4 regions of the Streptomyces sp. NPDC050619 genome follow, and region 4 is predicted to be linked to each of the others. Evidence: riboswitches for the same ligand, from Rfam matches in the RefSeq annotation. Region 4 holds a riboswitch; each other region holds the start of a gene.

Region 1 (2,192 bases), on a different contig from region 4:
GCCGCCCGTCCGCTGCGCCAGGGCTTCGTCACCAACGCGCTCAACCCCAAGGCGCCCATCACCTTCCTCAGCCTGCTGCCGCAGTTCGTGCCGGCCGGCCCCCCGCGCTGCCGAGGACGCTGGTGCTCGCGCTGATCGTGGTCGTCCTCGCCCTGGTGTGGTTCCCGGCCGTGGCCCTGCTGGTCGACCGGCTCGGCCGGTGGCTGCGCGGGCCGCGTGCCTCCCGGGTGGTCGAGGGTGTCACCGGCGGCGCGCTGACAGTTCTCGGTGCGGTGCTCCTCCTCGAGCCGGTGTGGGCGGCCTGACCGTCCGGTGCTCCCCGGCCTGTCCGGCCCGCCGCACCAGCCGGGGGAGCAGCCCCCACAGGCCGAGGCACACGAGCAGGGTCGCCGCGGCGGCGGCCACCCCGCCGGCCCGGCCGGTCGTCACGTCCACCACGAGCAGCACCGAGCCGGTGAACGCCAGCACCAGGACCCCCATGCCGACGGCGGCGAGCCGTGAGGAGACCTGCACGATGCGGGGCTTGGCACCCCGCTGGAAGAGGGAGCGGTGCAGCGCGGCCGGCGCCGTGAAGAGTGCCGCCGCGAGGACCGCGAGCAGGAGCGTGACCACGTAGGTGGCGCGCTGGACCGTGTCGAGGGACGGGAAGCGCGGGGTGAAGGCCAGCGTCAGCAGGAAGGCGAACAGGATCTGCACCCCGGTCTGGGTGACGCGCAGTTCCTGGAGCAGCTCGCCGAAGTTGCGGTCGGCCCGCTCGAGCGGCGTCTCGTTGCGCGCGGTGCAGGGGCGGTGGTGGTCGGGCATACGGGAGCGAGTAACCACCTGGGCCCATGTCATGCTCCGGGGCCCCGCGGGGAGCGACGGCGTGTCAGGTCGCCGCCGCCCCGCGGGAGGTCGGTCAGCTGACCCGGCCGTACCAGACGCTCTTCGTCCAGATCTTCTGCAGCCTGACCACGTCCCCGGTCTTCGGGGCGTGCCAGATCTTTCCCTTCCCGGCGTAGATGCCGACGTGGTACACGGACGAGCCCGAGTGGAAGAACACCAGGTCTCCGGCCTTGCGGCTCTTGACGGAGATGTGGCGCGTCTTGTTGTACTGCTGGGCCGCGGTACGGGGCAGCTTCTTGCCCGCCTTCTTGAACGAGTACAGCGTGAGCCCCGAGCAGTCGAACCGGCGCGGTCCGGTGGCGCCGTACTTGTACGGCGAGCCCTTCTTCGAGGCCGCGACTTGAAGTGCCTTCGTCGCCGTCGTGGCGGCCGCGGCGTCCGATGCGACACCCGGGACCACGACGGAGCCGCCCACTGCGGCGATGGTGAGGGCCGAGGCGGTAGAGGCCCGGACCATGAGCGACGGGACACGATTGAGCGCGGTCATGCGCAACCCTTCGTCAGCCGCCTGTGAAGGATGACCTGTCGGATTCGGGCTGGCGAAGTTGCCCGGCCGCGGCTGCGGCTTCACCCCAAGGGATGCTCGGCCCGGTCATGGCGTGACCGTTCCGGCGACCCGTCGTGCCTGGGTCCTCCACTCCTGCCGATCCACTCCTGTCGACCGGGTATCCGGGCGGCGGCAGGACTCGGCGTCCGCCCGGACCGCCCCGCCGCTGCGGCGGGGGCTTGTCGTCAGACAGGGATCCTCACTCACGGATGTCCGAATATCCCAACGGAACCCGGGGTTTGTGTTGTTCCTCACCACTCACCCGTTCGGGTGGACACCCCCGTGTTCGAAGGGGTGTCGAGAGCCCCGAGGACGCCCGGACCAGCACCGGAGTACCTCATTGCGCCCTCGGGCCACGCGTGTTGTGCAACTTGGACGGGCCCGTGAAGAGAGCCACGTCTACGCCGAACAGGGGTACGCCGTTCGGTTCGTTTCAACTCCGGTCCGGACGCTCCGTCAGCAGGGCGATTCGTCCGGACCGGGTGGCGGGTCCCGTCAACTGTCGGAGAGCGGCGGCACCGTGACGCGAGCCGTGCGGCGCTCCCCGTCCAGCACACGCAGCGCGCGCGCCAGCGTGTCGGCGTGCAGCTCGGTCTCGCCCCGACGGTGCATCAGCGCCAGCGCTTCCCGCAGCTGCGTCGCCTTGGCGACCAGCGCCTGTGCGGCGCGCAGGCCGCCGTATGTGTCTCCGTGCCGGCCCGGGTTGATACGGCCGAGCAGGTCGACCACGTCGAGGTAACGGTCGATCACCTCGCCCTCG
Region 2 (2,192 bases), on a different contig from region 4:
ACGCGCCCCGGCTGTTCGGGCCGGGTGTGTATCAGCGTGGACGGCTCCGGCTCGTGGAGACGCGGCCCATCGGCGACGTGGTCCTCATCCGGTACGAGCCGACGGCACCCGGCACCGGCAGCCTCCCGTCCGCCGCCGACCGGCACTGGCTGGCCCGCGCCTGCGAGCTGGCGGCCCTGTGCCCGCCCTCGGAGACGGCGTTCAGCGTGGGCGCGGTGGTGGTGGCGGCCGACGGGACGGAGCTGGCGCGGGGGTACTCCCGGGAGGGCGATCCGGTCGTGCACGCGGAGGAGGCGGCGCTGGCGAAGATCGGGCCGGGGGATGTGCGGCTGGCGTCCGCGACGGTCTACAGCAGCCTGGAGCCGTGCGCTCGGCGGGCGTCCCGGCCGGTGCCGTGTGCTCGGCTGATTCTGGAGGCGGGGGTGCGGCGGGTGGTGACTGCTTGGCGAGAGCCGGAGACGTTTGTGGCGGGGGCCGATGGGAGTGGGGTGCTGGTGGGGGCAGGGGCGGAGGTGGTTCTGCTGCCCGAGTTCGAGGAGCTGGCGAAGGTGCCGAATCGGCATCTGTTGCGCTAGCTGTATTGATCACGAGCGCCTCTTGGCGCCGGGGCAGGTGAGTGTCTTCAGCCCGGCCGGGGCTGGAAATTCTTCGTCGAAACGGGGTGGAAGCCGTCGTAAAACACCCCGTAAAGGGCAGTGGACGAAAACCCGTGTACTTCGGCCCCCGCAGATGGCGTATGCTGGTCTTACAACGACGCGGGGTGGAGCAGCTCGGTAGCTCGCTGGGCTCATAACCCAGAGGTCGCAGGTTCAAATCCTGTCCCCGCTACTGAAGGCCGAGGGCCGGAATCCGAAAGGGTTCCGGCCCTCGGTGCGTTTCGGTACGACGGCCGGCAGGGCGGGCTCGATCGCCGTCACCCCGCGTGAACGCGTCGTCCCGCTCCGATAACAACTGACATACCGTCAATACCTGTGAGCTTCCTGAGCCTTGGTCAACTCGCCCGATTTTCGCCGGTCATGGGCCGTTAGTCCCACGGGAAAACGTTAATGATCAAGCGGAACAGCTTGGAATCGAGCCCCCTGGTCTATTAACGTTCGATAACGCAGCGCGGTCGTCCCAGCCGTCACAAGAGGCGGCTCCGTGCGCACGCGCCGAATTCCGCAAGGGAACCGGGGAACCACCACCTTGGGGTGAATCGCGCGGATGCCACCGTGAACTCACGGCTGGTATACGCGCGTAGGAGACCTTCCTGCTCCGAACCCGTCAGCTAACCCGGTAGGCGAGAAGGAAGGAAAGGAGTACGCCCCACGTGGCGTCCAACCGGCCTGCCCCAGAAGCCCCGTTCGTGCCCAGCCAGCGCGACACCGAGACATTCGGCTACGGCACTTACCAAAACGACGAGGGCCCCTGGGAGGAGTGGAACCCCACCGAGGATTCCCTCCGCCCCGTACGTGGCCGGCATCGTGTCGCCAAGCAGCGCGGCGGAATCGCCCGCAGCTCCACCGTCCTGGGCGTCGGCGTCATAGCCGCCGTCGGCGCGGGCGGCATGGCCAGCGCGCAGACCGGCACTCCGCCGGTCTCGATCTCCCTGCCCGACCTGCCCAATGTGGGCTCCCTCCTCTCGGACGACGTCGCGGACGAGGCCGAGACCACCACCGCGCTCAGCAGCGTCGCCGAGACCTCCACCGACGACACCGCGCAGAGTGCCTCGGACGCCGGTGAGGCGCTGCGGACCCGGATCATGGCCCAGGTCGAGCAGCAGCAGGACCAGGTCGAGAGCAAGGCCGCCGCCCAGGCCGTGGCCGCCGCCGAGAAGGAGGCCGCCGCGGCGGCCGCCAAGGCGGAGCAGGAGGCCAAGGCCAAGGCCGCCGCCGCGAAGAAGAAGGCGGAGGAGGAGGCCGAGCGGAAGGCCGAGGCCGAGCGCCTCGCCGAGCTGGCCAAGCAGTTCACGCTGCCGACCTCCTCGTACACCATCACCAGCACCTTCGGCCAGGCCGGCTCCCTCTGGTCGTCCGGCTACCACACCGGCCTCGACTTCGCCGCGCCCACGGGCACGCTCATCAAGGCGATCCACTCCGGCACGATCACGCAGGCCGGCTGGGACGGGTCGTACGGCTACAAGACGGTGCTCACCCTCGAGGACGGCACGGAACTCTGGTACGCCCACCAGTCGTCGATCAGTGTCAGCGTCG
Region 3 (2,192 bases), on a different contig from region 4:
CCGCGCCGCCAAGGAGCTCTACAAGGAGCTGTTCCCGGCGACCTCGCGCATGTCGCGTCCGCGCCAGGGCACCGAGGAGACGGTCGCCGCCATCGACTCCGCGGCCGTACGCGGCTTCTACGAGAAGCACGTCCGTCCCGCCACCGGCACCGTCGTGGTGGTCGGCGACCTCACCGGGATCGACCTCGACGCGCTGCTCGGCGACACGCTCGGCGCCTGGACCGGCTCCGCGGCCGAGCCGCGTCCCATGGCACCGGTGACCGCCGACGACACCGGCCGGGTCGTCATCGTGGACCGTCCGGGGGCCGTCCAGACGCAGCTGCTGATCGGCCGTATCGGCGCCGACCGGCACGACCGCGTATGGCCCGCGCAGGTGCTCGGCACCTACTGCCTCGGCGGCACCCTCACCTCCCGCCTGGACATCGTCCTGCGGGAGGAGAAGGGCTACACCTACGGTGTGCGGGCGTTCGGGCAGGTGCTGCGCTCCGCGGCGCCTTCTCCCGGCGGGGCCAGCGGTGCCGCGATGCTCGCCATCAGCGGCTCCGTCGACACCCCGAACACCGGCCCCGCCCTCGAGGACCTGTGGACGGTGCTGCGCAAGCTCGCCGAGGAGGGGCTCACGGACGACGAGCGCGACGTGGCCGTGCAGAACCTCGTCGGCGTGGCCCCGCTCAAGTACGAGACCGCCGGGGCCGTCGCCGGCACGCTGGCCGACCAGGTCGAGCAGCAGCTGCCGGACGACTTCCAGGCGACGCTGTACCGGCAGCTCGCCGCGACCGGCACCGTCGAGGCCACCGCGGCGGTCGTGAGCGCCTTCCCGGTGGACCGTCTGGTGACGGTCCTCGTCGGTGACGCGGCCCAGATCAAGGAGCCCGTCGAGGCCCTCGGCATCGGCGAAGTCACCGTCGTTTCGGCCGAGTAGAGCCGAAGCACGACGCACGCGCGCGTAGGGGCCCTGGTGACAGAAGAGTCACCAGGGCTCCCCTATGTCCGAATTGAGGGAGAGGTTGCCTGTCTGCCCTGTGGCATGCGCTACAAAAGCCATGATCTGTTTGGGGATTGAAAGTCGGCCCGTTTAGCGTCATCCCGGCTGTCCGTCAGGCAGTGCGCCGCATCCGCGGCACCGGACAGTCATCGCCGAGTCCCCGTACGGCGCGAGCCAGGGGAGCCGGGGACCCACACATGAAGTCCCTGGGGTGAATCGGACGCCCGCGCGCACCGCGAGGGGGTCCGTAGGAGACCTTCCTGCTCCGAACCCGTCAGCTAACCCGGTAGGCGAGAGGGAAGGAAAGGAACAGCCACTCCATGGCGTTCAACTGCGCCACCGGGAAGCACCGTCGTCCCAGCCGGATGAAGCGCTCCACCGCCCGTGCGGCGGGCCTCGCGGCGCTCACCACCACCGGAGTCATCGGCACCCTGGCCGCCCCGGCGCTGGCCGCCGAACCCGCCGCCGAGCAGACCGGTCTCATCCCCGTCATCACCGTCGGCGACTCGGTCGCCGACGAGATCGGCGCCCAGGCCGAGGCCCAGAAGCAGGCCGCCGAGGAGGCCGAGGCGCAGCAGAAGGCCGAGGAGGCCGCACGCAAGAAGGCGGTCGCCGACGCCAAGAAGGCGCGCGAGGCCAAGGAGGCCAAGGAGCGCGCCGCCCGCGAGGCCGAGCGCGAGCGACTCAACGCCTTCGTCGCCCCGATCTCCGGCTCGTACATCTCGACCGGCTACAAGACCGGCGGCGCCGTCTGGTCCTCCGGCAGCCACACCGGCGTGGACTTCCACGCCTCGACCGGCACGTCCGTCCACGCGGTCGGTTCCGGCACCGTCGTCGAGGCCGGCTGGGCCGGCTCCTACGGCAACCAGATCGTGATCAAGATGAACGACGGCACGTACACCCAGTACGGCCACCTGTCGTCCATCGGCGTCTCGGTGGGCGAGCAGGTCACCCCTGGGGGGCAGATAGGCCTCTCCGGCGCCACCGGCAACGTCACCGGCGCGCATCTGCACTTCGAGGCCCGGACGACCGCGGAGTACGGCTCGGACATCGACCCCGTCGCCTACCTGCGCGCGCACGGCGTCAACGTCTGACGCTCCCAGCGCTTCGCTTCCCGAAGCCCCGGCTCCCGAGCCGGGGCTTTCGGCGTTTCAGACGCCCGTCTGTCCAAAAAATATCCATGGATTCCGGTCCGCTATCGGAAATT
Region 4 (2,192 bases):
GTCGCGCCGCGGAAGGCGTAGATCGACTGGTCGGCGTCGCCCACGACGCACAGTTCGGCGGGCGGGAGGTCCAACTCGCTGGGCGGTACGTCCACCGGGTGCTCGGAGGTGCCGACGAGTTCCCGGACGAGGGCGTACTGGGCGTGGTTGGTGTCCTGGTACTCGTCCACGAGGACGTGCCGGAAGCGGCGGCGGTAGTGCTCGGCGACGTCCGGGAACGCGCGCAGCAGGTTGACCGTCGTCATGATCAGGTCGTCGAAGTCGAGGGCGTTCGCCTCGCGCAGCCGCGACTGGTACATCGCGTAGGCCTGGGCGAGGGTCTTCTCGAAGCCGTCGGTGGCCTGGGCGGCGAAGTCCTCCTCGTCGATCAACTCGTTCTTCAGGTTCGAGATCTTGGCGCTGAAGGACTTCGGCGGGAAGCGCTTGGGGTCGAGCTCCAGGTCACGGCAGACCAGGGCCATGAGGCGCTTGCTGTCGGCGGCGTCGTAGATGGAGAAACTCGACGTGAAGCCGAGCTTCTTGCTCTCGCGCCGCAGGATGCGTACGCACGCGCTGTGGAAGGTCATCACCCACATCGCGTTGGCGCGCGGGCCGACGAGTTGCTCGACGCGCTCCTTCATCTCGCCCGCGGCCTTGTTGGTGAAGGTGATCGCGAGGATCTGGCCCGGGTGGACCTGCCGCTCGCCGAGCAGGTGGGCGATGCGGTGGGTCAGCACACGCGTCTTGCCGGAGCCGGCGCCGGCCACGATGAGCAGCGGGGTGCCGTGGTGCACGACGGCGGCACGCTGGTTGTCGTTCAGCCCCTCCAGGAGCGCGGCCGCGTCCACCGCCGGGCGCGGGGCGCCGTCGCGGTAGTAGGCGTCCCGGTCCGGGGGCACGTCGAACTTTCCGCCGAACAGATCGTCCGGAACGGACTCCGGTACGTGATCGTCGTCGGGCGGCGGCGGGGGCTCCTCCGCGTGCCCACGAGGGGCCTGGAGGTTCGCCAGGAAGCTGTCATCAAAGAGGCTGCTCATCGCTCTCCGAGTCTAGGGCGCCCCACTGACACCCCGCCGCCGCCCCGAGAACATCACCCGGCCTTCTCGCCCTCCGGAACCGTTCCGTCACGGTCCGCGATGGCCGGCGACGCCCTGAGTCAAGGTCACGAAAATGTATCGGGCATTTCACCCATCAACCTTCACAGGCACCACACGAGTTGGCTACGGTGCCGAGCAGGCCGCACGACCCCCTCCGGCGAACGTCGCCGGGCCGCGCGGCCTCCGCCGAGTCCGGTGCGCCGCCGCGCAGCCGGAGCCGGGGACCCACCGAACTTGGGGTGAATCGGCCGGCTCCCTTCCGGGAACGGCCGTAGGGCAACCCTTCCAGACCACCCGCCCGAACCCGACAGCTAACTCGGTAGGCGGAGCATGGAAGGAGTCGCCTCCCTTGGCGTCGCACCGCAAGTCGCGTCCTTCGGGCACGCGCGTAGCAGGCATACGGACCCCCGCCCTCGCCACGGCGGCCCTCACCTCCGTGGCCCTGCTGTCCCAGACGGCCAACGCCGCCCCCTCGGCCGACGACAAACCGAGCCTCGAGGAAGTCGAGAAGAAGGTCGACGACCTCTACCGCCAGGCCGAGTCGGCGACCGACAAGTACAACGCGGCCAAGGAGAAGTCCGCGAAACAGCGCAAGCGCGTCGACACCCTCCTCGACGACGTCGCCCAGCGCACGCAGAAACTCAACGAGGCGCGGGAGGAACTGGGCACCTTCGCCGCCGCCCAGTACCGGACCGGCGCCTCGGCCCCCGACACCGCGACCTTCCTGCTCGCGGACTCGCCGCAGGACTACTTCGACCAGAACCAGCTGATGGGCCGGCTGACCAGTCGCCAGAAAGGCGCGGTCGACGACTACGTCACCGAGCAGTCCGCGACGATGAAGAAGCGCCAGGAGGCCACGAAGAGCCTCGAGACGCTCACCGAGTCGCAGGGCGACCTGAAGACGGCCAAGGCGACCGTCCAGACCAAGCTCGCCGGCGCACGAGAACTCCTGTCGAAGCTGACCGCCGAGGAGAAGGCACGGCTCGCGGCGATCGAGAAGGAGAAGCAGCAGGAGGCGGCCCGCAAGGCCGCGGAGCTGGCACGGCAGCAGGCGGCGGAGCAGAAGGCCCGGGAAGAGGCCGCGGCCCAGCAGGAGCAGGAGAGCTCCTCCGGATC

What was found. A riboswitch is a leader RNA that binds a small molecule or an ion and turns the genes downstream of it on or off. The one in region 4 is predicted to bind cyclic di-AMP.
Positions count from the first base shown of each region.
Region 1: it holds a riboswitch for cyclic di-AMP, as region 4 does, so the genes downstream of both, AB0I77_RS22735 (C40 family peptidase) here and AB0I77_RS28820 (NlpC/P60 family protein) in region 4, are expected to answer to the same signal.
Region 2: it holds a riboswitch for cyclic di-AMP, as region 4 does, so the genes downstream of both, AB0I77_RS29440 (M23 family metallopeptidase) here and AB0I77_RS28820 (NlpC/P60 family protein) in region 4, are expected to answer to the same signal.
Region 3: it holds a riboswitch for cyclic di-AMP, as region 4 does, so the genes downstream of both, AB0I77_RS16215 (M23 family metallopeptidase) here and AB0I77_RS28820 (NlpC/P60 family protein) in region 4, are expected to answer to the same signal.

Region 1 is NZ_JBFAIR010000013.1:215,754-217,945, reverse strand. Features, by position in the region: partial or broken gene AB0I77_RS22745 (LysE family translocator) at 1-305, shown strand, start outside; gene AB0I77_RS22740 (DUF6328 family protein) at 241-804, opposite strand; gene AB0I77_RS22735 (C40 family peptidase) at 899-1,372, opposite strand; cyclic di-AMP (ydaO/yuaA leader) riboswitch at 1,376-1,587, opposite strand; gene AB0I77_RS22730 (hypothetical protein) at 1,928-2,192, opposite strand, start outside.
Region 2 is NZ_JBFAIR010000020.1:22,511-24,702, reverse strand. Features, by position in the region: gene AB0I77_RS29450 (dihydrofolate reductase family protein) at 1-575, shown strand, start outside; tRNA gene AB0I77_RS29445 (tRNA-Met) at 755-828, shown strand; cyclic di-AMP (ydaO/yuaA leader) riboswitch at 1,140-1,297, shown strand; gene AB0I77_RS29440 (M23 family metallopeptidase) at 1,310-2,192, shown strand, end outside.
Region 3 is NZ_JBFAIR010000008.1:223,848-226,039, forward strand. Features, by position in the region: gene AB0I77_RS16210 (pitrilysin family protein) at 1-922, shown strand, start outside; cyclic di-AMP (ydaO/yuaA leader) riboswitch at 1,126-1,293, shown strand; gene AB0I77_RS16215 (M23 family metallopeptidase) at 1,306-2,079, shown strand.
Region 4 is NZ_JBFAIR010000019.1:96,038-98,229, reverse strand. Features, by position in the region: gene pcrA (DNA helicase PcrA) at 1-1,016, opposite strand, end outside; cyclic di-AMP (ydaO/yuaA leader) riboswitch at 1,251-1,417, shown strand; gene AB0I77_RS28820 (NlpC/P60 family protein) at 1,426-2,192, shown strand, end outside.